Linked DNA regions of Pedobacter ginsengisoli. The protein of the gene in region 2 interacts with the protein of the main gene of each other region in a pairwise test. Links are inferred from orthologs where the notes say so. Each region holds a gene or a part of one and is shown on either strand. Other genes may lie near its edges.

What was found.
Region 1: the proteins of dnaB (region 2) and dnaA interact in binary tests that used the Escherichia coli proteins (3 or more experiments, as listed by UniProt). The link is inferred for Pedobacter ginsengisoli from one-to-one orthologs.

Annotation. Positions count from the first base shown.
Region 1 is NZ_CP024091.1:3,656,103-3,660,691, forward strand. What follows is about bases 25-2,930. They hold dnaA (chromosomal replication initiator protein DnaA), read right to left. Parts: upstream 2,240-2,930; coding sequence 809-2,239; downstream 25-808. Other genes in these bases: CPT03_RS15045 (hypothetical protein), read left to right, coding at 25-182; CPT03_RS15050 (NUDIX hydrolase), read left to right, coding at 184-735; CPT03_RS15060 (methylmalonyl-CoA mutase), read right to left, coding at 2,434-2,930. Also shown: more of CPT03_RS15045, read left to right, coding at 1-24; more of CPT03_RS15060, read right to left, coding at 2,931-3,981; CPT03_RS15065 (hypothetical protein), read right to left, coding at 3,984-4,529. UniProt on the Escherichia coli protein: Plays an essential in the initiation and regulation of chromosomal replication. Binds in an ATP-dependent fashion to the origin of replication (oriC) to initiate formation of the DNA replication initiation complex once per cell cycle.
Region 2 is NZ_CP024091.1:2,150,676-2,158,963, forward strand. Bases 2,333-5,253 are described here. They hold dnaB (replicative DNA helicase), read left to right. Parts: upstream 2,333-2,966; coding sequence 2,967-4,541; downstream 4,542-5,253. Other genes in these bases: rlmB (23S rRNA (guanosine(2251)-2'-O)-methyltransferase RlmB), read right to left, coding at 2,333-2,760; chrA (chromate efflux transporter), read right to left, coding at 4,558-5,253. Outside these bases: CPT03_RS08875 (SIS domain-containing protein), read left to right, coding at 1-810; CPT03_RS08880 (mannose-1-phosphate guanylyltransferase), read left to right, coding at 830-1,921; more of rlmB, read right to left, coding at 1,993-2,332; more of chrA, read right to left, coding at 5,254-5,760; CPT03_RS08900 (tetratricopeptide repeat protein), read right to left, coding at 5,772-6,107; CPT03_RS08905 (electron transfer flavoprotein subunit beta/FixA family protein), read left to right, coding at 6,194-6,931; CPT03_RS08910 (electron transfer flavoprotein subunit alpha/FixB family protein), read left to right, coding at 6,977-7,948; CPT03_RS08915 (bifunctional nuclease family protein), read left to right, coding at 7,999-8,288. UniProt on the Escherichia coli protein: The main replicative DNA helicase, it participates in initiation and elongation during chromosome replication. Travels ahead of the DNA replisome, separating dsDNA into templates for DNA synthesis.

The DNA.
Region 1 (4,589 bases), 1.5 Mb from region 2 along the record:
AACTGGAAATGCTAAGCCAGTTTCTTTACTCTCAGTTTGATCCTTCGGCTATTAATCCGAGGAATGATTCATTTGCCGAGAAGCTATATTTAATATACCACTTACTGGAAACAAAACATCGCATCATAAACATCACTAATCTGGACCGACAAAAAATGGTCAATCGATATCTTAACAGCTAATATGGAAATAAAAAAATGGCAAAAACTTTCATCCAGATATCTGGTGAGGGAAAAGTGGGCTACGTTACGTGTGGATACTTGTGATTTACAGAATGGAGTTATAAAAGACGACTATTATGTACTTGAATATCCAAATTGGGTTAATGCTATTGCAGTAACTGAAGACAATAAAATAATTCTGGTTCGCCAATATCGCCATGGGGCTGATATTATCTCTTTAGAGATTCCTGGCGGTGTTATTGATGGTGATGAATTACCTGAAACGGCCATTAAAAGAGAACTACTAGAGGAAACAGGTTATTCTTTTAAAAGTTCAGAGCTGATAGCTACGTTATACCCTAATCCGGCAACATCTACAAATGTTACTTACACCTATTTATTAAAAGGAGGCGTTAAAACTCATGATCAGCATTTAGATGAACATGAAATTCTTAGTGTAGAAGAATATACTATAGAAGAGGCTAAACAAATCCTGAAAGACAATAAGATTGAACAGGCCCTACATTCGGCAGCTTTATTTTATGGCTTAATGAAGCTTGATGCTATAAAGTAAATTCTGCAATATAAAAAAGGTTGCACATATGATGCAACCTTTTTTTATGCCTTAATAACTGAGCTTTAATGTTTTAGCTCATTTTTAGTTTCTTCTGTATGTCGTGTACGTACCCCTTAAATTTCTTATCTGTATCAATTAAATCTTCAACAGTCTGGCATGCATAAATTACTGTTGAATGGTCTCTTCCTCCAAAGAAAGCTCCAATAGTTTTTAATGATGACTTGGTATGACTCTTGGAAAGGTACATAGAAATCTGTCTGGCCTGAACAATTTCACGTTTCCGTGTTTGTGATTTAACCATATCCACAGGAACTTCAAAATATTCACATACCAATTTCTGAATGTATTCCATAGAGATCTCTTTGGAAGTATTTTTAATAAAGTTCTTCAACATCTGCTTAGCTAATGCCAAATCGATGTCTTTTTTATTCAATGTTGATTGTGCTAACAGGGAAACCATTGCACCTTCTAGTTCCCTTACGTTGTTATCAATATTGTGGGCTACGTATTCCACTACTTCAGATGGCAGTTCAATCCCATCTGCATACATTTTCTTTTTAAGAATTGCTATTCTTGTTTCAAAATCAGGAATCTGCAAGTCTGCAGAAAGCCCCCATTTAAAACGGCTTAACAATCTTTCTTCTAGTCCTGCTAGGTCTTTAGGCGCTTTATCTGAAGACAAGATAACCTGTTTACCTGATTGGTGAAGATGATTAAAGATATGGAAGAATATATCCTGTGTTTTTTCCTTACCTGCAAAATTATGTACGTCATCCATAATGATAACATCCATTGCCTGATAAAAATTCACAAAATCATTGATCGTATTGTTCTTTAATGAATCTACAAATTGCTGGCAGAATTTCTCACACGAAACATAAATTACCAGTTTGTCTGGCATGTTACGTTTAATTTCATTACCAATAGCCTGGGCAAGGTGTGTTTTTCCTAATCCTACTCCTCCATAAATCATTAATGGATTAAAGGACGTACCTCCCGGTTTTGCGGCTACTGCATAACCTGCTGATCTTGCTAAGCGGTTGCAATCTCCTTCTATGTAATTCTCAAACGTATAATTAGAATTCAATTGAGGATCAACATTAAGTTTCTTTAAACCCGGAATAATAAAAGGATTCTTAATGTCTTTGTTTATAGAAACAGGAATTGGCATTGATTGAACCTTTGCCTCTGCCCCATTTCCATTACTTGGCATGTTAGTGGTATATGGCGATCCTGTATTAGAAGATTTATCCACAACGATGTTATACTCTAACCTTCCCTCATCTCCTAATTGCTTTTTAACTGTTTTACGAAGCAGCCCTACATAGTGTTCTTCCAACCATTCATAGAAGAACAAACTAGGCACTTGTATGGTTAAAACTTTGCCTTCCAATTTCAAAGCTGATATCGGTTCGAACCAAGTCTTGAAACTTTGGGTCGGTATGTTATCTTTTATGATTTGGAGACAGTTTTTCCACACTTCTGTACAAGTTTTTTCCATTGTTATTCTATAATTTGTTGGTTTACAGTAACGATACGAGCAATAAAAAACTGCTGTTTCGAGAGATCGAATATTCAAAAAATTATCAACAAAAAAAACTTAATTTTCATTTATTTGGTAACTGCTTAGGTAGCAATAACCTACCCTTCTTAACCTGAATTTTTTATGTTAATAACTATTTATTAACATCCTTTTTAATATTCTCCAAAAACATTACGCAGTGTGTTGGCTATTTCACCAAGGGTTGAATATGCCTCTACCGCTGTTAAAATGTACGGCATCAAATTCTCAGTTCCTTTCGCAGCATCCAATAGGTTATTCAACGCTTTTTCAACAGCAATGTTATCTCTTTCGGCTTTTAGCTTATTTATCTTGTCAGTTTGTATGGCACGGATTGATTCATCTATAGTAAACACTTCCGTTATCCCTTCTTGTTCCTGTACAAATTTATTTACCCCAACAATAATCCTGCTGGCCTCTTCAACCTCTACCTGATAGCGATAAGCTGCATCTGCAATTTCATTTTGAATATACTCATTTTCTATTGCATTTACTGAGCCGCCCATCGCATCTATTTTATCTATATAGGATTGCGCTGCTGCTTCAATTTCATCAGTTAATGTTTCCACAAAAAATGAACCTGCCAATGGGTCAACCGTATCTGTAACCCCACTTTCAAAAGCAATTACTTGTTGTGTGCGCAACGCGATTTTTGCTGCTGCCTCTGTAGGCAAAGAAAGTGCCTCATCATAACCGTTTGTGTGTAAAGACTGTGTGCCTCCCAACACCGCAGCCAGGGCCTGATTTGTAACCCGTATTACATTATTAAGCGGCTGCTGTGCTGTTAATGTAGATCCTCCTGTTTGTGTATGAAAGCGAAGCATTTGGGCTTTCTCATCTGTTGCCCCAAGTTCCTTCGTTATTTTTGCCCACATTCTTCTTGCTGCCCTGAACTTGGCTATCTCCTCAAAGAAATTATTGTGACAATTGAAAAAGAACGAAAGTCGTTTGGCAAAAATATTAATATCCAATCCCTTCTCTAATGCAGCGTTAAGGTATGCTTTTCCATTTGCCAATGTAAAGGCCAGCTCCTGAACTGCTGTTGATCCAGCCTCTCTGATGTGATATCCCGAAATAGAAATTGTATTCCACTTAGGCACTTCCTTACTGCAATACTCAAAAATATCAGTGATAATCCTCATTGAAGGCTTTGGCGGATAGATATAAGTTCCTCTGGCAGCATATTCCTTTAAAATATCGTTCTGTATGGTACCCGATATTTGCTTAATATCAGCTCCCTGTTTTTTAGCCAGTGCAATATACATAGCCAATAAAATAGAAGCCGTAGCATTAATCGTCATAGAGGTGGTAATTTTTTGCAGTTCTATTCCATCAAACAGTATTTCCATATCTTTTAATGAATCAATTGCAACGCCAACTTTACCAACCTCCCCTTCGGCCATATCATGATCTGAGTCGTATCCAATCTGGGTAGGAAGGTCAAATGCAACCGACAAGCCCATTGTGCCCTGCTTAAGTAAATAATGATAACGCTGGTTAGACTCCTCGGCTGTAGAGAACCCTGCATACTGTCGCATGGTCCATAACCTACCTCTATACATATCTTTTTGGATCCCCCTGGTAAAAGGAAATTCTCCTGGCGCCTCATTTAACGGCTTCGCAGTAGTATATAACTCTTTAATCTCGATACCTGAAGTGGTGGTAAAACTTTTCTCTTTCATAGTTAAAATAACAAATGAATATCTTTTTTAATAAGATCTAGCGTTAAATCATAAGGGTTGTCGGCAATACCTGCCATATGTTGCAGTATCTTTCTGCTTAAATCTACGCCTTCTGCTTCGGTTGGCAATCCTCTGGCGGCATTACTGATCATGGCTAAAGTATCATCCTTAAGTTTCCTAACAACTTCCCAGGTCGAAGCACTCACATATAACTGCTGGGCAATATTGTGCTGATATTCTGATTTTATTTCATTAAGTAAAACCGATTGAAGGTCGACAACAGAAATACCAGGCTGATGCACCCTGATCAACAAGTTTGACGGGCTTATCCTGTCCACAAAAACAACTAGTCGCTCATATGCCTGCAACCGCAGCGGAAGAATTTGTAACTGTTCGTTTCTTTTAGGGTCTGATGGTTTTGTTTCAACAGACTTTGATACCAGATACTTTCTAAGATCATTTATAAAAAGATAATATCCTGCCACAACAGTTATAATACCACCTGTGGCCAATATGGCAACTTCCGTTAAAAAGTTTTGTATGTTCATTCAGCTTTGTTTGAATACAGTAATAATTAGTATAGAGTCTCAGCAAAAATGTACATTTTA
Region 2 (8,288 bases):
GGAAAGAGCGCCATTATTGCTCAAAAAATTGTAGCAACTTTTAACTCAACCGGTACTCCGGCAATCTTTATGCATGCTGCAGATGCTGTACACGGAGACCTTGGAATGATCCAAAAAAATGATGTTGTTATCTGCATTTCTAAAAGTGGTAATACTCCAGAAATTAAGGTATTAACGCCACTCCTTAAGCAGGCTGGTAATGTTATGATTGGGATGGTTGGCCAGTCGAATTCTGATTTAGCATTGCAGGCCGATTTTATTTTAAATACATCAGTTACAAAAGAAGCATGCCCGCATAACCTGGCACCTACTACCAGTACCACTGCCCAGTTAGCTATGGGAGATGCTTTAGCTATTGCATTGTTAAATGCACGTAATTTTAATGAAGAGGATTTTGCACGCTACCACCCAGGTGGAGCCCTTGGTAAAAAGTTATACTTAAAAGCCGGAGATATTGCGCTAAAGAACGAAAAACCAAGTATTCATCCTTCGGCATCAGTTAAAGATGTTATAATAGAAATTAGTCAAAACCGTTTGGGTGCTGTTGTTGTTATTGAAGGCAATGTGATTTTGGGGATAATTACTGATGGTGATATTCGTAGAATGTTGGAAAAACATTCTAATTTAGCCGACATTAAAGCTAGTGACTTAATGAACCCAAATCCGAAAAAAGTAGACAGAGAGGTTTTAGCAATGAATGCTTTGGATATGATAAAAGATAATAACATTACCCAGTTACTGGTTACAGATAATGGAACCTATTTTGGCATGATACATTTTCACGACCTTTTACAGGAAGGTATAATTTAACGAGACGCTAATATCAGATATGAATAATAACAATTATGCCTTAATAATGGCTGGTGGGGTTGGAAGCCGTTTTTGGCCCGTTAGCAGAACAGAATACCCTAAGCAATTTATTGATTTTTTTGGTGTTGGAAAAACACTTATACAAAGCACCTACGATCGTTTTTTAAAGATCTGCCCGCCAGAGAATATATTTGTAGTAACTAACGAGATATATACACATATCGTTAAAGAACAACTGCCAGATTTAAATGAAAATCAAATACTGGCAGAACCTATAATGAGAAATACAGCGCCTTGTGTTTCTTATGGATCAATGAAAATTGCTCAGATTAATCCAAATGCAACAATAGTAGTAGCACCTTCTGATCATACAATTACTAATCAGGATGCTTTTATTGCGGCTATTGAACAATCATTAAATGCAGCAGCGGAAAATGATTGCCTGATTACCCTAGGCATAAAACCTAGCAGACCTGATACCGGCTACGGCTATATTCAATATACATCTGGTACTTTAAAAACGGACGAACAGATTCATAAAGTGAAAATCTTTACTGAAAAGCCAAATTTAGATCTGGCAAAATCCTTTATTCAAAGTGGCGACTTTTTATGGAATGCCGGGATTTTTATATGGTCTGCAAAATCAATTAACAATGCTTTTTCTAAACATTTACCGGATATGTACGAGATATTTCATCAGGGAAATGATTTATATAATACACCAAGTGAAATTGAATTTATAGGAAATGCGTATTTACAATGCACCAACATTTCTATTGATTTCGGGATTATGGAAAAAGCAGACAATGTTTATGTGCTTCCTGCAGATTTTGGTTGGTCTGACCTTGGAACGTGGGCTTCTATATATGATATTGCCGAACATGATTATGTTGGTAATGCGGTAATCCCTTCAGAAAAAGTGATGATGTTTAACTCATCTAACTGCATGGTAAATGTACCAAATAATAAACTTGTGATTTTACAGGATCTGCATGACTATATTGTTGTAGAATCAAACGATACCTTATTAATTTGCCCAAGATCAGCTGAACAAAGCATAAAGCAAATTGTTGCTGATGTAAAGTCGAAATTCGGGACAAAATATATTTAACCCATTTAAAGAAGATATTCTTAGTGCAGGACTTTCACCGGCACTAAGAATTCAATACCTGAACTTTAAGCCTAAAGTGAGCGTTGTCTTATTGCCTCGTATAAAATAATACCTGCCGAAACTGATACGTTTAATGAACTGATTTCACCCATCATCGGGATTTTAGCCAAGTGATTGGCCATTCTCATAATTTCATTTGAAATCCCTTCATCCTCAGCTCCCATTACTATAGCAGTTGGAACTGTATAATCCGGAACATATATTAAATCGTCTGTTTTTTCAGTACATGCAACAACTTGTAATCCGCATTCCTGTAAAAACAATGCTGTTTTTTGCAAACTAGCGTGTCGGCATACAGGTATACTAAACAAAGCTCCGGCTGACGTTTTAATTGCATCTGCATTAATCTGAGCCGAATTTTTAGTAGGTACAATTATAGCATGAACACCTGCGCAGGCAGCAGTTCTGGCAATTGCCCCCATATTTCTTACATCTGTTATTCCATCAAGGATTAATACCAATGGTGTTTCTCCTTTTTCATAAATTAATGGAATGATATCTTCTATTTTCTGAAATGTAATAGACGAAATTACAGCAATCACTCCCTGATGATTTTTCTTCGTCATCCGGTTCAATTTTTCTACTGGAACATTATGTACAGGGGCATCAACCTCTTTTAGTAATTGCTTTAACTCCAAAATAATCTCGCCAGTTAAACCACGTTGTATATAAATGCTCTCTATATCCTTACCAGCCTTAATAGCCTCTATTACTGCACGTATACCAAATACGAACTCATTATTTTCTTTAGGTCTGGCTGACCTTCTTGAGTTTTCCATTTCTTTTAAATTGAAGCGCAAAAATAGCTCAAAAATTGCGATTAATTTAACCTAATTTGTAAGATCGATTGTTTTGCTTATCAACATATTACTGTTAGGAATTTTTTCGAATTCATGAAACTAATATAAAGATGAATGTATTTTACTTGTGGGAATGTTCATAAAGATTTTAAGAAGGGACCTAATTTTTGTCTATTTTTGTATCCATGAGCAGCGATAACGGAACACAAGGACAAGACAAGGCGAACTTTACAGCACGAAAAAATAGACTAAACAACTCTATGACTGCTATGGGGAAGATTCCGCCACAGGCTATAGACCTTGAAGAAGCTGTTCTTGGTGCATTGATGCTCGAAAAAGATGCACTATCTACCGTAATTGATATTTTAAAGCCAGAAGTGTTTTACCATGAAGGGCATAAAAAAATCTTTGAAGCAATTCAGGGGCTTTTCCAAAAATCTAAGCCTGTAGATATTTTAACTGTTACCTCTGAAATGAGATCACTGGGACAATTAGAAATGATTGGCGGTGCTTATTACATTACTAACCTTACAAACAGAGTAGCTTCGGCCGCTAATATAGAGTTCCATGCACGTATTATTTCCCAAAAATATATTCAAAGGGAACTGATCAGAATATCATCAGAGATTATTCAAAATGCCTATGAGGATACTACCGATATATTTGATTTGCTGGATCATGCTGAAAAGAACTTATTTGATATCGCTCAAAACAACTTAAGAAGAGATACTCAAAAGATGGATGAGATTGTAAAACAATCTTTAGCTACTCTGGAAGCACTTCGTGGTAAGAGCGATGGACTAACGGGTGTTCCATCCGGTTTTACTGATCTAGATCGTATTACAGGTGGATGGCAACCTTCAGATTTAGTGATTATTGCGGCTCGCCCGGCAATGGGTAAAACAGCATTCGTGCTAACCTGTGCTCGTAATGCATCTGTAGAATTTAAAAGACCTGTTGTTGTATTCTCATTAGAGATGTCGTCAGTTCAGTTGGTAAATCGTTTGATATCAGGGGAAACTGAGATAGAACAGGAAAAAATAAGGAAAGGGAATTTAGCAGAATGGGAATGGCAACAGCTGCACAGCAAGATAGGAACTTTAACAGAAGCTCCTTTATTAATAGATGATACTCCTGCTCTTAACATCTTCGAATTCAGAGCAAAATGCAGAAGGCTTAAATCTCAATACGACCTACAACTTATCATCATCGATTATTTACAGTTGATGCATGGTAAAGGAGAAGGACAAGGTGGTGGCGGTAACCGTGAGCAGGAAATTGGTAGTATATCAAGGGCTCTTAAATCAGTTGCCAAGGAACTAAATGTACCTGTACTTGCCTTATCACAATTGAGTCGTGCGGTAGAGAGTCGTCCAGGTGTTAACGGGAAACGACCAATGCTATCAGATTTGCGTGAATCTGGGTCTATTGAGCAGGATGCCGATATGGTACTATTTTTATATAGACCAGAATATTATGGTATTACTGAAGATGAACAAGGGCGTTCTCAAGCAGGTATTGGTGAAGTAATTATTGCAAAACACCGTAACGGTGAAACCGGAATTGTACCACTTCGTTTTATTGGTAAGTATGTGAAATTTGCGGATTTGGAAGAGAGCTTCTCAGCTCCTAGTTCATTCTCTATGGAAAGTCCAAGTGCTGGTATGCATCCATCACAAGATTTTGACAGGCCTGCAGGGAATGTGATCATTAAGCCATCACGTATGGACGACATGCATGATGAAGATGCTCCGTTTTAAACAGCTATTCTTTTAGCTATAGAAAGTAGCCTAACAATATACCGGCAAGAACAATAAATGGAGGACTTATTTTGGTAAAATTCAGAATAAGAAATGTTACTATTAATACTGTTATTGAAGTAAAATCCAATCCTATTGGTTGTACAAGCAGAATAAATGCAGCAATAATAAAGCCCACACTTACCGCATTTATACCTGACAGTGAATATTTAATGCGTGCTATCTTTTTAAGATCTTCCCAAAACGGAACAATAAATAATACCAGAATCAATCCTGGTAGGTTGATCCCTAAAACAGCAACTATGCCTCCTGTTATCTGTCCTGTTATTCCATAGCCAAAGTTTCTCATACTTAACGCTCCAACATAACTTGTAAATGAGAATGTAGGCCCTGGTAAAGCTTGCTGCAATGCAAAGCCGGATAGAAAGCCTGAAGAATGCAGATAATGTTTCATCTGCACAAATTCAGTAAACATAAGTGGGACAAGTACTTGCCCACCACCAAAAATAAAGATGCCGTTACGGTAAAAGTTCTCAAACAGCCTAATAGGTAAGCTAAATGGCGATGTACGGTTAATAATAGCACCCAATAGAGCCAAAAACAACAATAGACCAACAAAATAGACCAGTTTTTTACGATTTATATTTGAAAACAATTTTACCCGAATCTCACTTTCTTCTTTCGGGGCATCTAAAGCAGATGAAATCATGCCTCCTATTAAAATTGCCATAGGAAAAACGTAAGCATTTCGTAATACTAAAGTTGAAATTATAGCCGAAATAGCAAGAAATACGGACAATTGAGAAACAAGTACTCTTTTTGAAAGGTTATATGCCCCAAACGCAACTATCCCCAAAGCTATCGGCTGTATGTATTCGAGTATCTCTACGAATTTTTCTTTATGATCAATCTTTGCATAACTGATAGCTGCAAAGGTCATAACTGCTGCAGAAGGGAAAATCCAGATTATAAACGTTATTAAAGAAAGTTTTAACCCTCCTACTTTATAAGCAATACCAACCAATGTTTGAGTAGATGCAGGACCAGGCAATACCTGAGCAAGGGCATTTAGTTCAAGCAATTCCTCTTCTGTTATGTATTTAACATCCCTTACAAAATACCGCAACAATAAAGCAAGATGTGCCTGTGCACCTCCAAAAGCAGTGAATGTGAACAATATCACATTTCTGATAAACAAAAGTTGCCTCTTACTGCTCAATGTGCTATTAATTAATCATCTTCATAATCAAGCCCTGCTGCAGAATTATATGCACCCTGTAGCTCAGAAAAAGCATGCATATCTCTTTTATTTCTGGCCGCAAGCATTCCTTTTTGATATATCTCTATCCCTTCGTCGGTTTTCCCCGATTTTTCATAAAGTTTACCTAAATGATAGTACGTTCCAACGTAATCCGGGTGCTCAGCTACAAGTTTCAAATAATACTCAAATGCTTTTTCGGTATCGTTTGCTGAATTATATTCTGTAGCAAGGGCATATAAAATGAACGGATCATTAGGATCGCTCTCTAAAAAGTTTAATAGTTTGGCTAATCGGGTACTTTGCATTTTTTATCCCTGCTTTTTTAATTAGATTTGCAAAAAGACAATTTTAGCTAAAACAGCTTCATTACCTTTAAAACAAATTTATACATATGAAAATATTAGTTTGTATCAGTAATGTGCCCGACACAACAACAAAAATAACTTTTACCAACGATAATACACAATTCAATACTACAGGTGTACAATTTATTGTTAACCCTTATGATGAGATCGCCTTATCAAGAGCTATTGAACTTTGTGAAGGTGGTAAGGGTACGGTAACCGTAATAAATGTTGGAGAAAGCCAGACAGAACCTACCATACGAAAAGCCCTTGCTATTGGTGCTGATGACGCCGTAAGAATTAATGCTAGTCCAAGAGACGCTTATTTTACAGCTTATCAGATAGCAGAATATGCTAAAACTACTGAATTTGATATGATTCTTTGCGGTCGCGAATCTATAGATTATAATGGTTCTCAGGTTGCAGCAATGATTGGCGAATTCCTTGACATCCCGTCTATCTCTATCATTAAAAAATTAGATTATGATGGAACTACTGCAACAATTGACAGAGAAATTGAAGGTGGTAAAGAAGTTATTTCTGTAACCGGAAAATTCATTGCAAGCTGTGCAGAGGGAACAGCAGAGCCTAAAATACCTAATATGAGAGGTATTATGTCTGCAAGGACTAAACCTCTGGTAGTTGTTGAAGCTAAGGAAATTGAACAGGTTGCTAAAGTGCAGCAATTTGAAACCCCTGCTCCTCGTGGTGCAGTTAAACTGATTCCTGCTGAAGAGACCGCTAAATTAATCGACTTATTACATCAGGAGGCTAAAGTTATCTAACTGAAGTTCTATTTCAGAGTTTAAAAATTATTTAATAAAGATCGTATGTCAGTTTTAGTATATGTAGAACAAGTAGATGGCAAATTTAAGAAATCTGTTTTTGAAGCAGTATCTTATGCAAAAGCCATTGCAGATAAACAAGGTGGTGGTTTAACCGCTATATCTATTGGTAATGTTGATGAGAATGAACTTAAAGCATTAGGTAAATACGGAGCATCAAAAATTTTGAATGTTTCTAATGATCAACTTAAGAATTTCATAAATCAGGCCTATGCCTCAATTATTGCTGAAGCAGCTAAGAACGAGAATGCAGATGTAGTTGTTTTGTCTAACTCCTTTTCAGGAAAAGGATTAGCTCCTCGTATAGCTGTAAAGCTTAAGGCAGGATTAGTTGATGGGGCTATAGAATTACCTCAAACCGATAGCGGAAAATTTCTTGTTAAAAAGAATGCTTTCTCGGGCAAAGCTTTTGCAGTTACAGAATTAACTTCTTCAGTTAAAATTATTGCTTTAAATCCTAATGCCTTTGGCGTTAAAGAATCAGGAGTTGATGCAACTATTGAAGCGTTTAGTCCGGAAATTAAAGCAACTGATCTTACCGCTATTGTTAAAGAAATAGTAAGAGCCACCAATAAAGTTTCTTTGCCTGATGCAGAACTTGTTGTATCGGCAGGAAGAGGATTAAAAGGGCCTGAAAACTGGGGAATGATTGAAGAATTAGCTGACCTTTTAGGTGCAGCAACTGCTTGTTCTAAACCTGTTTCAGATGCTGACTGGAGACCACACTCAGAACACGTTGGACAAACTGGTATAGCTATCAGTCCAAATTTGTATATTGCTATAGGTATATCAGGTGCTATACAACATTTGGCTGGTGTTAGTTCATCGAAAGTTATTGTTGTAATCAACAAAGATCCTGAGGCACCTTTCTTTAAAGTTGCCGATTATGGAATTGTTGGTGATGCGTTTGAAGTTGTTCCGAAATTAATTGAAGCATTAAAAGCACATAAAGGTTAATTATTAAACACCATGCAAAGCCAAATTGACTTTGCATGGTGTTATTTAATATGAAAAAAGTAAAACTCGATATTGTTGGTTTATCATATAGCCAAACTCAATCAGGAGCTTATGCTCTTGTTCTTGGTGAAGTAAACGGAAGAAGACGTTTACCCATAATTATTGGTGCATTTGAAGCACAGGCTATTGCAATAGAAATTGAAAAAATGACTCCAAGCAGGCCGCTGACACATGACCTGTTCAAAACATTTGCGCAGACTTATAACATTGAAATACAGGAAGTTTTAATTTACAATCTGGTAGAGGGTGTTTTCTTTGCAAAGCTGATCTGCACGGATGG